DNA from 4 places in the Guptibacillus sedimenti genome. Region 4 is predicted to be linked to each of the others. Evidence: riboswitches for the same ligand, from Rfam matches in the RefSeq annotation. Region 4 holds a riboswitch; each other region holds the start of a gene.
What was found. Region 4 has a riboswitch for S-adenosylmethionine ahead of PQ578_RS07845 (Na+/H+ antiporter NhaC family protein). Riboswitches for the same ligand answer to the same signal wherever they lie in the genome.
Positions count from the first base shown of each region.

Region 1 (4,239 bases), on a different contig from region 4:
AAACTAGAGAACGGGTAAAAGTATATCAAATAGATGATTTAAAGGACCTATACCCATCAGCTTCTTATATAAAAGGAGAAGTGAAAGAAGGAAAACTCTATCTTTTATACGATGAAGGCGGAAAAGTTGTTTCCAAAAGAGTTGTAGTTGGTGCCAGAGGATCTTTATCATTTATGCCTGAAAGAAAATAAATTTTCCTAACAAATCGCCAATTCGTTTTCAGGATTGGCTTTTCTTCTTATAAGAATTAAGTTGATCGGGTCATCACAACAGCAATACCTGTTATAATGGCGTTACTATTGCATAGAGAGGGATTTATATGACAAAGAGCCTTACGAACTCTGAGAGAGATCAAATACTACAAGATCTTACATTTGACCAACAATCATATCTTATGAATATTCTTAAACGAGGTAAAAAAACAGCATTTGCGAATGTGATTGCTCAAAGTAAAGGAAGAATGATTCCAAACGGAGCTACTGATGAGGAAATTGGAATGTTGCTTGACGATTGGATACTAGACGATTACCTGGATGCAGGCGCTGTCTCAGAAGATCTAAAATGCGAATGTGGTCGTGCATTACGCTATCAATATATTGTTCGACATGTAAAAACAGGTGAAGTGCGTCGTTTTGGTATTAATCATTTCGAAGAACACACTGGCTTACCAGGTACCATCGTAAAAGAAGTTGTACAAGGTTTTACAAAAATTGATTATGAGTTAGATGAACTCTTATTAAAAATGCAAAACGGCTCTCCTACATATGACATCCCTGAAGGTTTGAAGCTACCAACCGATATTGAAGAGCCACTTTCCTTACAACTTCCGTTACTTGATCGACAAGAAAAACGGTTAAATAGTTTAATCAGAAGTTACCGTGAAGAAAAAGAAGCGTTACAAAGAGGTAGTAATACGTTAGAGGCTTTAGATATCCCAACACAGAAAAAAGAAGACTTGAAACCTAAAGAAACTCTAACTCAAGATGAGTTACAAGGCTCTTTTGATTTGTTCGCTGAAGAAGCGCAGGAACCTTTACAAGAAATAACAAGTGAGAAACCGAAAGAAACTTATTTTGTGGGAGATCTTTCGTTTCCAACTCAGAAAGCGATAGACGGCTATATTCAACAAGGTACAGAGAGTGCGTTGATGATTTGCGAGCTCTTAATCAAAGAAGGAAAAGTTCAAGACAAACGCTACTCGACAAAGAAACCGAAAATTTACTATGCAGTTTGCACGTATCTCGATTCTTATGTGGCATCGGGCTCCATGTCTGTTGAGCCGCTTGGACGGGAAGATCGCATTTATCGATTAAAAAGAGGACGATGATCCTGACATTTCATAATTATCAGATAAAGCATTGACATTTCATTATACCAGGTCTATAATTTCAAACATGTTCGAAAATTAAATCAATACTCTTATCAAGAGTGGCGGAGGGAATAGGCCCTATGATGCCCGGCAACCTTTCAACTTCAGTTGAAGCTGGTGCCAAATCCTACAGATGATGTCATCTGGAAGATAAGAGGAGGATTCTGTTAGTAATCCCTCTTCTTATTTTTTAAGAAGAGGGATTTTTTATTTTACAGAGAATAAGGAGCTGTTACACATGAAAAGAACACTTCAACAACGCCTGCAAGATGGCCCAGTCATTTGCGGGGAAGGTTATCTGTTTGAATTAGAACGACGTGGTTATCTCCAAGCAGGATCATTCGTGCCAGAAGTTGCCCTAGATAATCCCGAAGCTCTTAAACAAACCTATCGAGATTATATGCTTGCAGGATCTGATGTCGTGCTAGCTTTTACGTATAATGGCCACCGAGAGAAAATGAGAATTATTGGAAAAGAAGAGTTGCTAGAGCCCCTCAATCGACAAGCGATTCGTCTTGCAAAAGAGGTAGCAAAAGAACACCCTGAAGAAGAAGCACTTGTAGCAGGCAATATATCAAACACAAATCTATTTGACCCTGACGATGAAGACAGTAAAGAACAAATTCGTTCCATGTTTGCTGAAATGGTAAAATGGAGTAAAGAAGAAGGCGTTGATTTCATTAATGGGGAAACATTTTATTATTACGAAGAAGCGAAAATAGCCTTAGAAGAAATTCAAAAACATGATCTTCCAGCAGTTATTACACTTGGACTTATGAGTGAAAACATTTTAAGAGACGGCTATACCGTTGAGGAAGCTTGCCGGTTGCTAGAAGAACATGGAGCGCTAGTTGTAGGAATGAACTGTTTTCGAGGACCCGCTACAATGCAGCCATACATCGAGAAGATTAGGCAGTCTGTTACTGGATATGTTGGCGCACTCCCCATTCCTTATCGCACCACAGAAGAACATCCAACATTTTTTAACTTACCTGATGGCGGCTGTGCCTGTACATTGCCTACAGAGACAACCTTTCCAACATCTCTCGATCCACTTTATTGCAACCGTTATGAATTAGCAGAATGGGCAAAAGAAGCAAAAAGTGTCGGGGTAAATTATTTTGGACTATGTTGTGGTGCTTCTCCAAGTATGTTGAGAGAAGTCGCTGAAACAGTAGGTAGAAAAGCTGTGAATTCTATTTACTCTCCAAATATGGAGAAACATTTTCTGTTTGGATCAGATGAATCGTTAAAGAAAAACAATACGGCATATCGACAGAAGGCATAGATGATGACAAAACGGAGCGGGAAACCTCTCCGTTTTTTACTGCAAAAAGAATAGGCCAGTAACGTATTGGCAATAACGATAAAAAGAAAGTGAAAATGGAACCAATACAGATATGTCTGCATGTAATAAAACATCAATACATTTTACGATTGATCCCGGCCCGATTTTTGTTATAAAAGCAGCTTTTCGCAATGAAAAATCTTGCTTTTTATATCCTTAGCGTAAGATTCATTTGAAAATAGTAGCTTCTTTTGTCAAAATGATCATATTCAGACATCAGTTGTGTTATTATTTTAAATGTGTTTGAATATGTGACACAACGAAACTCTAATGAAATCATAACAAAAAGAACTTGTTTTATAAGCGAGGTAGCCTATGGATAATCAAAATGTAATAAATGAACTCCGCTCGATTTTGCCAGAAGCGGAATTGAAAATAAATGAGCCTTTAAATGCCCACACCTATACTAGGATGGGTGGATGTGCAGATGTTCTTGTTTTTCCTAACACAATTGAAGATGCAAGAGCTGCGGTAGAATATGCTTTTCAAAAAAAATATCCTTTAACGATACTCGGGAAAGGTTCGAATGTAATCATTCAAGATGGTGGTATTCGCGGTATTGTCTTGAATCTATCTTCTTTAAAATCGATTAATAAAAAAGACAAAAAAGTGATTGCTCAAGCAGGCGCTCGAATTATTGATGCATCTGAATTTGCGCGTGATGGCAAACTTAGCGGTCTCGAGTTTGCATGTGGTATACCAGGTTCTGTTGGTGGAGCTGTTTATATGAACGCAGGAGCATACGGTGGAGAGATAGCTGATTGTCTCGAAAGTGTGCTCGCTGTAACGAAAGAAGGAAAGTTAATTAAATTAACCGCTGATGAACTTGATTTATCTTATCGTCACAGTAACGTAGATGAAAAAGGTTTGCTTGTTTTAGAAGCAACCTTCGCTCTAAAAGATGGCGACTATAATGAAATCAAAGCGATCATGGATGACCTAACTGAGAAGCGCGAAACAAAACAGCCGCTAGAATACCCTTCTTGTGGTAGTGTATTTAAACGTCCTCCTGGACTATTTGCAGGTAAATTAATTCAGGACTCTGAACTCCAAGGTACACGAATCGGTGGGGCCGAAGTTTCTAAAAAGCATGCTGGATTTATTGTAAATATCGATAATGCTACTGCAACAGACTATTTGGATGTGATTCATCACGTTCAAAGAACAGTAAAAGAAAAGTTTGATGTCGAGCTTGAACGTGAAGTACGCGTTATTGGTGAACCACCTGAGCAAGCATAAAGAGAAGTCAGCCACTCAATTGAGCGGCTGTTTTTTTGTGATTTATTTAAGATAGACAACTTTTGATCATACTGTGAACAAATTCAATCTGCACGATAAGTGCACAATTTCTAGATAAAGTAGTCTTTGATGGTAAATGAAACCAATCATAGGAGGGTATATATGAAAACAAAAAAAGTTATTTTAGGATTAGGATTATCACTATCACTTATTCTTGCAGCATGTGGAAACAATAACGAGGGCATAAATCAGGAGTCCGAAAACAACCAATCGACTTCTAACA
Region 1 is NZ_JAQQWV010000003.1:233,749-237,987, reverse strand. It holds gene PQ578_RS15665 (hypothetical protein) at 1-191, shown strand, start outside; gene PQ578_RS15660 (DUF3895 domain-containing protein) at 320-1,327, shown strand; SAM riboswitch class I at 1,417-1,526, shown strand; gene PQ578_RS15655 (homocysteine S-methyltransferase family protein) at 1,608-2,657, shown strand; gene murB (UDP-N-acetylmuramate dehydrogenase) at 3,033-3,956, shown strand; gene PQ578_RS15645 (YdhK family protein) at 4,119-4,239, shown strand, end outside.
Region 1: it holds a riboswitch for S-adenosylmethionine, as region 4 does, so the genes downstream of both, PQ578_RS15655 (homocysteine S-methyltransferase family protein) here and PQ578_RS07845 (Na+/H+ antiporter NhaC family protein) in region 4, are expected to answer to the same signal.

Region 2 (4,239 bases), on a different contig from region 4:
GAGCAAGGCCGAGCGTGCCGATTTTGTTAGCTGTGTCACCGTTGGCCGCAATTCGATCCGCACCGACTATTACCGCAGCGATTTTCTTTGTTTTTAAGACGTGCGCCGCCATGCTATCCGTAATAAGCGTTACGTTGATACCGGCACGTTCAAGTTCCCATGCGGTTAGTCGAGCCCCCTGGAGAACGGGTCTCGTTTCCGTTGCAATCGCGGAAATCGTGAGCCCGTTTTGTTTCGCCAAGTGGAGCGGTGCAAGGGCCGTCCCATATTTTGCGGTTGCAATTCCACCTGCGTTGCAGTGAGTAAGAATGGTATCTCCATCCTTCAATAGTTTAAGACCGTGCTCTCCGATGCGTTGGCAGACAAGTTCATCTTCTTTATGAATAAGTAACGCTTCGTGAAGAATCGCATCCTTCATTTTTTCAACAGTTGATAAAGGAAGAGTCACTCGAACAATTCGATCAATCGCCCAAGAGAGATTTACGGCAGTTGGGCGAGAAGATGAGAGGTATTCCCCTTGCTTAAGTAACTCTGCTTTAAAAGTTGATGGTTCGGTTGTTTCTGCGTGTTGACTCCAGAGAACAAGACCATACGCAGCCGCAATTCCAATCGCTGGTGCACCGCGGACAACGAGGGCAGATATGCTATTCCAAACATCTTCGATCGCCGTCTGTTTGAGATAGCTTTCTTGATGTGGTAATTTGCGCTGATCAAGCAGTAAAAGGTGATCTCCTTTCCACTGAAGAGATGGGATAGTCATTTAAACGCCCTCCTTAATCGTATCGATGTAATCTTTAATCGAATCGATGTTCTTTCGATTTAAAATGAGTTTTTTTCCAAGTGCTAAAGCTCTTCTTTCCACTGCTAGTTTTACTTCTGGATCAGTAATCGTCTCAATTTCTTCTACATGAGCAAGTCCAATCGTTCTTCGGATGATTTTACAACCAGCAAAACCAATACTATCGACAAAAATAGATTGAAGATGCGTATTGAGATAACCTCTGGAATAGCGGTTATCTTCTGAAAGGTGGGTGTCCCAAAGGGATCGGAACGTAGATTCAAATACGGTCCAAACTTCAGTGATAACACCAAAGAGATAGGCTAGATATCCGTCTTTTTCTTCATTGGTTCGATGGGCTTCCTGGGAGAGAATGCTAAGCGTAATATTGGCAATAAAAGCCCCAACATCAAATCCTGCTGGGCCATAGAAAGCAAATTCAGGATCGATTACTTTTGTTGAACCCTCCGTTACGAAGAGGCTACCTGTATGTAAATCCCCGTGTATTAACGCTTCTCCTTTTGTTAAAAAGGAATGTTTAAGCGAAGCAACTTCAGTTAGGAAACCTTGATCTTCCCACAAAATTTCAACATCTGGTCGAAGCTCTTCTGTAAATGCGTTGCTTTCAGCATTATAAAAGGGGTCTGAAAAGACGAGACTTTCCGTGATCCCACATAAATCTGGATTGCTAAACCGTTTAGCAAGCTCTTTCTTTTTTGCAGAACCAAGACCGTAGTCAGAGGTGAAAAAGAGCGTGTGAGCGAGGTAAGTCCCTACATTTCTTGCGAGCTCAGGATAGACACGTCCTTCAATAAGTCCTTTGCGCAAAATCGTATGTGATGATAAATCTTCCATCACTGTTGCCGCTTTTTCTGAGTCATGCAGATAAACAATTGGGGAAAATTCAGGAACAAGCGAATGAGCTTGCTTGAGAGCCTCGCTCTCAATTCTGGACCGATCGAGCGTAAGTGGCCAAGACTCACCAACAACCTTGGCATAAGGCAAAGCTTGTTTGACAATCCATGATTCCTCTGTTGCTTTGTTTTGAACATGGAAAACATAGTTTAAATTGCCATCCCCAATTTCCTTTACGAAAAGGGGGGAAGAGGGATCAATAAAATTGTGATGCACTAAAAAGTGAACAACGCTTTCTTGTGTAAATGGTGTATATCCCGACTTAACTTGAAAAGACATGTGTAAGTCCCCTTTCAAATATTAATGGTTGATGTACAGAAGCATTCGTAATTAAAAGGCATAAAAAAAGCCTCTTTCCGAAGAAAGAGGCTTGAAGACAGATATGCTTCACACCTCTTATCTTCCAGGATGAATAACATCCTGTTGGAAGTAGCACCGTGCCATCTAAGCCATCCTGTAAAGATGTACTTAAGAATAGGTCGGTTGCTGGGCGTCATAGGGCCAAATCCCTCAGCCTGCTCTTGATAAGAGAAAGTTTATGAAATTATTTTACAATTTTTTCGCTTGAAATGTATGTTACAGAGAAACTGATGCATTTGTCAATAATATTTTGAATTTTATTTATAAATATCTGGACGTCGATCTTCAAAGATTGGGATACGACTTCGGATAGATGGTATTTCTTCCTCATCAATCAAGCCTGTTAAGATCGTTTCCTCTTCGCCTGCTTCTGCGATAATCGTTCCCCACGGATCAATGATTAAAGAATGTCCTCCAAACGCATTGTCTGGATCTTCTCCTACACGATTACAAGCAATGACGTAACATTGGTTTTCAATAGCGCGGCTTATAAGTAAGGATCGCCAATGGTCCGTGCGCTGTTTCGGCCATTCGGCTGGAACGAACAAAACTTGTGCGCCTTCAACGGCATGAAGGCGAAGCCACTCTGGAAAGCGAATATCATAACAGATGAATCCGGCACTTGGGAGTTCTTCGAGTGTGAAGTGGCTTTTCTCATTTCCTGATACGAGGTATTTCTCTTCATTCATCAACCGAAATAGATGGGCTTTGCTATACTCATGGATAAGCTGCCCATCTCGATTGAAAACGAGCATCGTATTCGTGACGTGATCATTGTGTTGCTTTGCAATTGAGCCACCTACTATACTTACCTTATTCTTTTTGGCTAGGTCTGAAAGAAATGCAATTGACTTTTCTGCATTTTCATCCCCAATTTCGTCTAGTCTCGATAAGTCATAACCAGTCGACCACAGTTCTGGTAAAACAATAATATCTGGTTTGTCATGAACAGCCTTAGTAACAAGCTCTTTCACTTTCGAGAAATTTTCTTCAGGGTTTCCAAACGCAATATCAAATTGCAACAGAGCGATTTTTTTCATTTTCTTCTCCTCCTCGCTAACAAAATAAGCTTTACATGATTGTGTATCCAAGATAACATAATTTACTAGAATTTCACGAAAATTTTAACAGGATGTGATTCTTTGAAACAATTTCAAACATCAGATGCACTTAAACGACTACCGGAACAATTTTTTGCGAAGCTTGCTGGAAAAGTAAACCGCTATGTAGAGGCGGGTTATGACATCATTAATCTTGGACAGGGAAATCCTGATCAGCCAACACCCGATCATATTATCGAGTCTTTGCAGAAGGCAGCTGAAAACCCTTCCTATCACAAATATCCGCCATTTCGAGGACAGCCTTTCTTGAAGCAGGCTGCTGCTGATTTCTATCAGCGAGAATTTGGAGTGAATCTTGATCCAGAGAAGGAAGTTGCCGTTCTTTTCGGTGGAAAAGCAGGCCTTGTCGAGGTCAGTCAATGTTTACTAAATAAAGGTGATGTGGCACTCGTTCCAGACCCAGGTTATCCTGATTATTGGTCAGGTGTCGCGATGGCTGAAGCGGATATGCAGATGATGCCGTTGCTTGAGAAAAATCATTTCTTACCTGACTATGATGCGATTCCAGAGGATTCATTAAAAAAAGCGAAAATGATGTTTTTAAATTATCCCAACAACCCAACTGCAGCTGTTGCAACGAAGCGCTTCTTTGAGGAAACAGTCAGTTTTGCAGAGACGAATGATATTTGTGTTGTGCATGATTTTGCTTACGGTGCGATCGGGTTTGATGGAGAGCGACCGATTAGCTTTTTGGAAACAGAGGGTGCTAAAGACAATGGAATTGAAATCTATACCCTTTCCAAAACATATAATATGGCGGGATGGCGTGTAGGATTTGCAGTTGGAAATCAATCTGTTGTTGAGAGCATCAATCTCCTTCAGGATCATTTTTATGTCAGTCTATTTAGTGCGGTACAAGAAGCCGCTGCTGAAGCTTTGCTTGGATCGCAGCAGTGTGTAGAAGAACTTCGCGATACGTATGAGTCGAGACGAAATGTTCTCATTCAAGGACTCCATGACATTGGTTGGAATGTCACTTCTCCTGCGGGATCGTTTTTCGCCTGGTTGAAAGTACCCGAATCTTTTACTTCAGAAAGCTTTGCAGATTTCTTGCTTGAAAACGTC
Region 2 is NZ_JAQQWV010000004.1:11,124-15,362, reverse strand. It holds gene mtnA (S-methyl-5-thioribose-1-phosphate isomerase) at 1-760, opposite strand, end outside; gene mtnK (S-methyl-5-thioribose kinase) at 761-1,972, opposite strand; SAM riboswitch class I at 2,087-2,224, opposite strand; gene PQ578_RS16645 (carbon-nitrogen family hydrolase) at 2,311-3,093, opposite strand; gene PQ578_RS16640 (pyridoxal phosphate-dependent aminotransferase) at 3,196-4,239, shown strand, end outside.
Region 2: it holds a riboswitch for S-adenosylmethionine, as region 4 does, so the genes downstream of both, mtnK (S-methyl-5-thioribose kinase) here and PQ578_RS07845 (Na+/H+ antiporter NhaC family protein) in region 4, are expected to answer to the same signal.

Region 3 (4,239 bases), 140 kb from region 4:
CATTAACAAGACCGACTGTTAAAACCGTTGTCCCTGAACTACTTTGGATGAGAATCGTAACAATGATCCCGGCTAGCACACCCATAAATGGGTTCGTCGTAAAGCGATCAAGAATGTCTCTTAATCGATCACCTGCAGATCGTTGAAGGCCATCTCCCATATACTTTAGTCCAAACAGGAAAATACCAAGACCTCCCACAAACTGAAAGATCATCTCCTGAACGTTGAGTTCCATCATTTCAACCCCTTGCACTCATGTTTTATTTTTTTCGACAATACTCAACAAAGTCCCTTGTCTATTATCTACATCGCTCCCCTCTTTGTAAAGAGTTAATATAGAATTGTAATGATATTATGATGAAATCAATTTTGTTTCAAGAAAGTTTCAGCTAGTTTATTGTTCCCATCTACTTATATAAGATAAACTGGTTTAGTGGGATTACCCTCACATACCAGAAAGGAGATTTTCAATTTGAACGTTTTTAAACAACTGTATTATAGCTTATTTTCTCCAAAAATGATGGCGCGATTCCGTTTTCAAAAACTAGGGAAGCCGATATTGTATGTGTTTCTCCTAATGCTACTTTCTTCTGTACCTATAGGGATTATTACCGCGGTTTCGTTTACCAATGCTTACGAAGACCTTAAAACACATATGGGAGATTTACCTGAATTTACTTTAGAAGATGGCACACTAAAAAGTGACCAATCTGAACCACTTATAAAAAAAGAAGATGGAAACACGTTTATTTTTGATGCTACAGATGAAATAAAGCCCGACGATGTTGATTCCTATGAATCGGCTATTGCGTTCCTAAAAGATCGAATTATCGTAATGGATAGTGGGACAAGACAAGAGTTTAATTATAGTAATTTCAGTTCAATGACTTTTACAAAACAAGATGTAAGTGAACTCACGCAAAATTTAGATAACTTGCTCCCGATCTTTATCCCACTCTTAATCTTTGTCGTCTATTTATTCCAGACTGGCCTCAAATTTATCGGAATTACCGTTCTAGCGACAATCGGTTTATTATTAAAGTCACTCGCGGGTAGAAAAGCATCTTATAAACAACTCTGGGTCCTATCGGTTTATTCCGCTACGATTCCAACCCTTTTCTTTACTATTATGGCTTTAGTAAAAACAACCGTCCCATTTGGATTTCTTCTCTATTGGTTTGTAGCCATCATGCTACTCTACTTAACCATTAAGGAAATTCCTCTTCCGAAAAAACGTGTAACGAACGAAAGACCTAATTCACCTGAGTAAAAATTTTGATTATTTTATCAAATCACTTGATTTTCGCTTTAAAGTAATGTAGATTATGTAAAAAGCGACACATTAAAATTCCATATACTTTCAATTCTTATCAAGAGAAGCAGAGGGACTGGCCCGAAGAAGCTTCAGCAACCACCGGATATTTTCTGGAAAGGTGCTAACTCCAGCAAGTTGAATTCAACTTGGAAGATAAGAAGAAGAGCAACCAAAGTCTTCTTCTTATAGAGGGCTTTTTTTTATTGCCCTTACTTAATGAAAAGGAGATTGATTATGACAAATAACCATTACAATACGCTACTTGTTCAACTAGGTAATAAATCAGATCCACAAACAGGCGCTGTAAATCCTCCTGTTTATTTTTCCACCTCCTATAGGCATGAAGGAATTGGGCAATCAACAGGGTTTGATTATTCAAGAACAAAAAACCCTACTCGCTCGATTCTAGAGTCTGCAGTAAATGAACTCGAACATGGTGACCAGGGCTTCGCATTTAGTTCCGGCATGGCCGCCATCCAATCAATTATATCTTTATTTAAAACCGGAGATCATATACTCGTTTCAGATGACCTATATGGTGGCACATATCGATTATTTGCTCACGCAGAAAAGCATTTCAACATATCATTCACCTATTTTGACAGCCAAAATATTGATAGCATCGCACCATTAATAACTCTGTCTACTAGGGCAATCTTTATCGAAAACCCTTCAAATCCCCTAATGAAGTTAACCGATGTTGAAGAGATTGTGACGATTGCCAAGACATACAATTTATTGTCAATCGTAGACAATACGTTATTCACTCCTCTTCTACAAAACCCTCTTTTACTAGGGGCTGATATTGTTATTCATAGCGCAACGAAATACCTTGGGGGTCACAATGATGTGCTTGCAGGACTTGTCATTGCCAAAGGTGAAAAGCTCTGTGCTGAGATTGAACAATATCAAAACGGTGCTGGAGCGGTTCTTTCTCCGTTCGACTCCTGGCTTCTCATTCGAGGAATGAAGACATTACCTCTTCGACTAAAGCAACATGAGGAGAATGCTCGAGCCATCGCAACATACTTAAGAAATCACGACGCAATAACTGACGTCTTCTATCCTGAAAAAGGCGGTATGCTGTCGTTTCGATTACAGTCTGAAGCATGGGTTGATCCATTTCTAAGGAATTTGAAACTGATTACCTTTGCGGAAAGTCTTGGAGGCGTTGAGAGCTTTATTACTTATCCAGCCACACAAACACACGCCGATATCCCAGAAAAGATCAGACTCGAGAAAGGTGTTTGTAATCGACTTCTCAGATTTTCAGTAGGAATTGAACAAATCAACGATTTAGTGAAAGATCTAGATCAAACGCTAGCAATTTTCAAAGAGGATGGTGTGCGACATGACGACTAATTCATATACATTTCAAACAAAACTTCTTCACAACGAACATAAATTTGATAAAAGCACAGGAGCCGTCAGTGTTCCAATTCAACAAGCATCTACCTTTCATCAATTGGATTTTGATCAGCCCGGAAAATATGATTACAGTCGCTCTGGTAACCCTACCCGTGAAGCTCTAGAAGAAACGATTGCAGACCTTGAAGGTGGCGTTAGAGGGTTTGCATTTGCTTCTGGTATGGCCGCTATCGCTACTTCTTTTATGCTCCTTTCACAAAATGACCATGTTTTGATTTCAGAAGATGTTTATGGCGGGACGTATCGGATGATCCACGATGTTCTCTGCAGATTTGGAATTAGTCATACTTTTGTCGATATGACTGATTTAAATAAAGTTGCGAACGGGATTCAATCCAATACAAAAGTGATCTACATCGAGACACCTTCTAATCCGTTACTTAAAGTGACTGATATTCAAGCCGTCGTTAAATTAGCGAAAGCGAATCATTGTTTAACGTTCGTTGATAACACCTTCATGACACCTGCCCTCCAAAGACCACTGGACTTCGGCGCGGATATCGTTCTTCATAGTGCCACAAAATTTATTGCAGGACATAGCGATGTTGTTGCAGGTCTTGCCGCAGTTAAAAATGAAAAGCTGGGCGAAAACCTTGCTTTTTTGCAAAACTCTTTCGGATCCATTTTAAGTGCTCATGATTCCTGGTTAGTTCTTCGCGGATTAAAAACATTACATTGTCGGCTCGATCAATCTTCAAGATCGGCTTTCCGGCTTGCTCATGCACTCCTTAAAGAGCCGCTTGTAGAAGAAGTTTATTATCCTGGGTTCTCTTTCCATCAGGGACATTCGACTCACCTTTACCAAGCAGCGGGTCCTGGGGCTGTTCTTTCTTTTCGACTACCTGATGAAAACGCGGTTCGATTGTTTACAAAGAACGTGCAACTTCCAGTTTACGCTGTTAGTCTTGGTGCGGTTGAATCGATTCTCTCTTATCCAGCGAGAATGTCTCATGCATCTATGTCAGCTGCCGAACGAAACAAACGCGGGATTACAGATGGCTTGTTACGCTTATCTGTGGGGCTTGAAAATGCTGATGATTTGCTTCAAGACTTTAAACAAGGTTTTGCTGCCATTACTAAACTTTACGCTCCTACAGCCGGAGGTGCTAAAGGATGAGCTTACTTGAAGATCTCGAGCACAAAATTTTGATTGGTGACGGTGCGATGGGGACCCTTCTTTATTCATACGGCATCGACCAATGTTTTGAAGCGCTGAATCTTTCACATCCGGATCAAGTATTAAATGTTCACCAAGCTTATATTCATGCCGGCTCAGATGTGATTCAAACCAATACGTACGGCGCGAACTATAGCAAGCTATCACGATATGGACTTGAAGATCTAGTAAAAGAGATCAATAAGGAAGGCGTTAAACTCGCTCGAAAGGCTGCGACAGACTCTACTTACGTTCTTGGGACAATAGGAGGAATACGAGGAATAAATACACGATCGACTCCCCTTGATGAAATTAAGCGTAGCTTTAGAGAACAGCTATA
Region 3 is NZ_JAQQWV010000001.1:1,437,897-1,442,135, reverse strand. It holds gene PQ578_RS07050 (Na/Pi cotransporter family protein) at 1-235, opposite strand, end outside; gene PQ578_RS07045 (DUF1189 domain-containing protein) at 473-1,270, shown strand; SAM riboswitch class I at 1,365-1,475, shown strand; gene PQ578_RS07040 (methionine biosynthesis PLP-dependent protein) at 1,550-2,677, shown strand; gene metC (cystathionine beta-lyase) at 2,667-3,860, shown strand; gene PQ578_RS07030 (bifunctional homocysteine S-methyltransferase/methylenetetrahydrofolate reductase) at 3,857-4,239, shown strand, end outside.
Region 3: it holds a riboswitch for S-adenosylmethionine, as region 4 does, so the genes downstream of both, PQ578_RS07040 (methionine biosynthesis PLP-dependent protein) here and PQ578_RS07845 (Na+/H+ antiporter NhaC family protein) in region 4, are expected to answer to the same signal.

Region 4 (4,239 bases):
CGGCAGTTTTCTAGCCGAGAATGAATTAGGACAGCCGCTATCCAAACAGCTCGAAACGCTGGCAAAACAAATTGATTTAGAAGAACCGATTGTAAAGTTAGGTCAGCTCCTTGGAAAAGGAAGTAATTTAAACGATCTCCTTTGCCTTGAAAAAGCGACAAGTGAAGAAACCGCAAATCTTATTATTGATCTACTTGATTCATTAATAGAATACTTATATATTCTTCCTCAGCGAATTGTTCATCTTCAAAAACAAATTGAAGGATAATAAAGAAAAACAGGTAGCTCATCATGAGCTACCTGTTTTTCTTTATCTCGTTTCATTTAAAAGTTACTTCTAACCGTTTGCTTCCTCTTTCTTTTGAAGAGAGGGATAGTTAATGAAAATCGCAATCACTCCAGCAACCGCAATAAGAATAGGATAAATCGAATATGGCAAGAGGGCAAGTGGCGAGATCGATGCAAGTCCTGCAACCGCTAGAACCTGAGCACCATATGGGAGCATCCCTTGAACACTGCCTGAGAAAATGTCTAGAATACTAGCTGATTTCCGTGGATCCACGCCATACTTTTCAGAAATATTCTTCGCCAGCGGCCCACCCATGATGATTGAAATCGTATTATTCGCTGTCGATAAATCAAGCACACTAGCCAAGCCAGCTATACCAAATTCCGCTCCTCGACGTGAGTTTACTCTACTTAAAATCTTATCTAGCACGTACTGAATACCGCCATTATGCTTGATCACTTCGATCATACCACCGATTACGAGGGCAATCATCGCAAGGTCTTCCATTCCTTTAATCCCTTCTGTAACGGTGGAAATAAGTCCACTCATTCCAAATGAACCGTTAAATAGACCGACTATTCCAGCAAATAGCGTTCCGCTCACAAGTACAACAAGAACATTAACCCCAGCGATCGCTGCGATTAGAACACCTAAATATGGAAGAATCGTGATCAAGTCAAAAGCACGTTCTCCACCAACTGTTGCCTGTTCTCCGATCGTTAACACGCCATATATAACGGCAGTGACAATAGCAGCAGGCAATACAATAAAGAAGTTTACTTTGAATTTGTCTTTCATTTGCGTATTTTGTGTTCGAACTGCTGCAATGGTTGTATCTGAAATCATGGAAAGATTATCACCGAACATCGCTCCACCAATAACTGCAGACAAGGTAAGTGCTGGAGCAATTCCCGTTTGTTCTGCGATTCCAATCCCAATTGGTGCAAGGGCTACGATGGTTCCCATTGACGTTCCCATTGAAATAGAAATAAAACATGCAATCAAAAATAATCCAACGATTAACAAATTCGCTGGAAGAATGGATATTCCAAGATTCACAATCGAATCAACCGCGCCAATTTTTTCAGCGGTTCCAGCAAAAGCTCCTGCCAATAAGAAGACAAGAATCATTAATATAATATTAGTATTTCCTGCTCCTCGGCAGAACACTTCCACTTTCTTCATAAAGTTTTCTTTTCGATTCATTGAAAGAGCTACACCAGCTGCAATTAATGAAGCAAGTATAACCGGCATGCTATAAAAATCCTTTGTCACAATCGCTGTGCCAATAAAGAGCACAATAAAAATGCCAAGAGGAAGTAACGCCAGGCCATTTCCTTTAATTTCTTTTTCCATTCTCTCTATCTCCTTCTACTTTTCTACAGCATAAAAAAACCCACTTCAAGAGAAGAGGGCTTTTGCTCTTATCTCTCAAGATTTCTCTTGCTGGAAGCAGCACCTTTCTGAATATCAGAGGTTGCTGAAGCTTCTTCGGGCCAGATCCCTCCACTTCTCTTAATAAGAAATATGCAATTATTAGAGCATAAGCTCAAATTTTATTTGATTTGAATTCACAATCGAACGAGCTTTACTTTATCACGCATGATTCTGCTGAGTCAACTCTTTCTACCACTGCATGAAAATAAACTCCTTGCTTAAAGGAGTTTATTCAGAGAATTCTCTACCATTACCCGCCTTAATTTAACGAGTTAAAAACTGTTCTATGTCTTTCATAATCGATGCTGGTCGCTCCTCAGGAAGAAGATGACCAGTTTTCTTATAGACAATCAGCTCAGCATTTGGTAAGTCGCTGCTTAAACGTTTCCCAATTTTCAATGGCACAACCCTGTCATTTTCTCCCCATATTAAGAGGCTCGGTGTATGAATTTGTTTTAGCTCCGCTTCGGACAGGTCACCTTCCCGATCACGGATCATACGAACCAACGATCTAAAAATCCCTTCGTTAAAGAAGGGTTGAATATAACCATCCATCATTTCTTCATCGATAAGCGCTGGATCATAAACACAATTGAGCAAATTCCCCCTAACTCCTTTTCGGTAAAGCCAGCGTTTTAAGTAGACAGAAAAGAAAGGTAAGTAGGATGTATAGACGAGACTCTGTTTGGCTTTCTCGAGATATCCTGAGCTACATAGCAAAATATTTTTACTTACAAAATCTTCTTTTAACGCTGATGCTCTCATAGCTACCTGTCCGCCCATGGAATGCCCGATCATGACCGTGTTTTCAATCGAAAGTCTTTCCAATAGCTCAACAACGACCTCTGCATAATTTTGGTAAGAGTGAACAAAGTGATGAGACTTCTCGCTTTTCCCAAACGGCGGGAGGTCGATTGCAACAACGGTGTAGGCCTTTGTTAATAATGGAATTAGTCTTCTAAAGCTGAAGCTTGAAGACAAAAAGCCGTGAAGCAGGGTTATAACTGGGCGATCAACAGCTTCTTCATTTCTGTAATACTCATAATGAATGTCAATCCCTTTAATTTTCTCCGTATTTTCTTTTAAATTTTGAGCTAATAACATCTGTCATCTCACTCCGGATTTTGATTTTGCTTGTTCTGATGATAGTGGTTTTCCAGTCAAAAATGTCTTGGCAAAGTTTGCGTTATACGTATTTTACCCCAATTAGGAAATGAAAAACTTTTTTGGCACCCGGAGTGTACAACCATTTTTTTCATTCTACTTCAACATGGATAAGGTCCAGCAATTTAACGTTTCTCTTTTGCTCCTGATGATCAATTACTCGTAGCTCTTTCGTCAATGGATCGACATAATGGACGTAGCCCGTGAGGACGTTCGTTTCACCGTTTTTAAAATAGTGAAAGCGCAGCGGCCAATGGAATTCCATAGCCTGGCATATCACTTCATTCATTTCCTCTATTTTTTGCTCATCCAGTACCGGCATCTGATTTCTTTTCTCTTCTTCTTTCCAATCACGTAGCTCTTTCACATGCTCAGGTAACATCATTGACGTCCACTTTATATTTCCGCGATCACGAATCACATTTATCCCCCCTTACGCTTTATGCCCACCTACAAGTTTACTTCTGTGTAAGGCTGTACCAGCTTTTGTGTATGAAACAGCGCGTAGCAGAGCATCCGATCCATATTTCTCTCTAATGGAATCCATCACATAGCCAAGGTCTCGCTGCTTCGGTCGAGCAGTGTTAAATAAATCCAGCTGCACTTCTTCATCATTACAAATATTTGAAAGAGTGATGGAAATTTTCCGAACCGTTTTTCTTTCATAAAATTCCTCAAATAGCTGAAGACAAACGCGGTAGACTTCAAGCGTAATCGCTGTTGGTCCATTCACACTTCTTGAGCGATGAAAGCCCCCGCCGCCTTCTTCTTTGCTATAACTAATCCCCAGACTAATCGTACGACCTGCTTTCCCGGCTCTTCTAGCACGTCTCGCCACTTCTTCACTCATTTCAAGAATAACGTGTTGAATTTCTTTTTGATCATGATAATCCCTTAACAAGATCTGACTTTTCCCAAAACTAATCTGTCCCTGCATAATGGGAGCACCCATTTCAGAAAGGTCGACTCCCCACGCATGATGATAAAGTTGATTCCCCATGACACCAAATTTCTCTTCTAATAAATGAAGCGGATAGTGAGCCAGCTGCTTGACATTTCGAATCCCCATTCGATTTAACGTACGTTCCACTCGTGCGCCAATTCCCCACATTTGACTAAGTGGGGAAAGCGGCCACAGTTTTCTAGGAATATCGTCATAGGTCCACTCTGCTATCCCTTTTTCTTTTGCCTCAAGATCCAGGCAAAGCTTTGCCATCAGAAGATTTGGTCCAATTCCAATCGCGCTTGGCAAGCCGAATGTCTCACTTATTTCATTTTTAATCTTATGAGCCACTTCAAATTTATCTCCCCATAGTCGTTCTGTCCCATCAACCTGCAAAAATGATTCG
Region 4 is NZ_JAQQWV010000001.1:1,580,346-1,584,584, reverse strand. It holds gene PQ578_RS07850 (hypothetical protein) at 1-268, shown strand, start outside; gene PQ578_RS07845 (Na+/H+ antiporter NhaC family protein) at 338-1,645, opposite strand; SAM riboswitch class I at 1,711-1,814, opposite strand; gene PQ578_RS07840 (alpha/beta fold hydrolase) at 1,991-2,830, opposite strand; gene PQ578_RS07835 (YolD-like family protein) at 2,982-3,311, opposite strand; gene PQ578_RS07830 (Y-family DNA polymerase) at 3,324-4,239, opposite strand, start outside.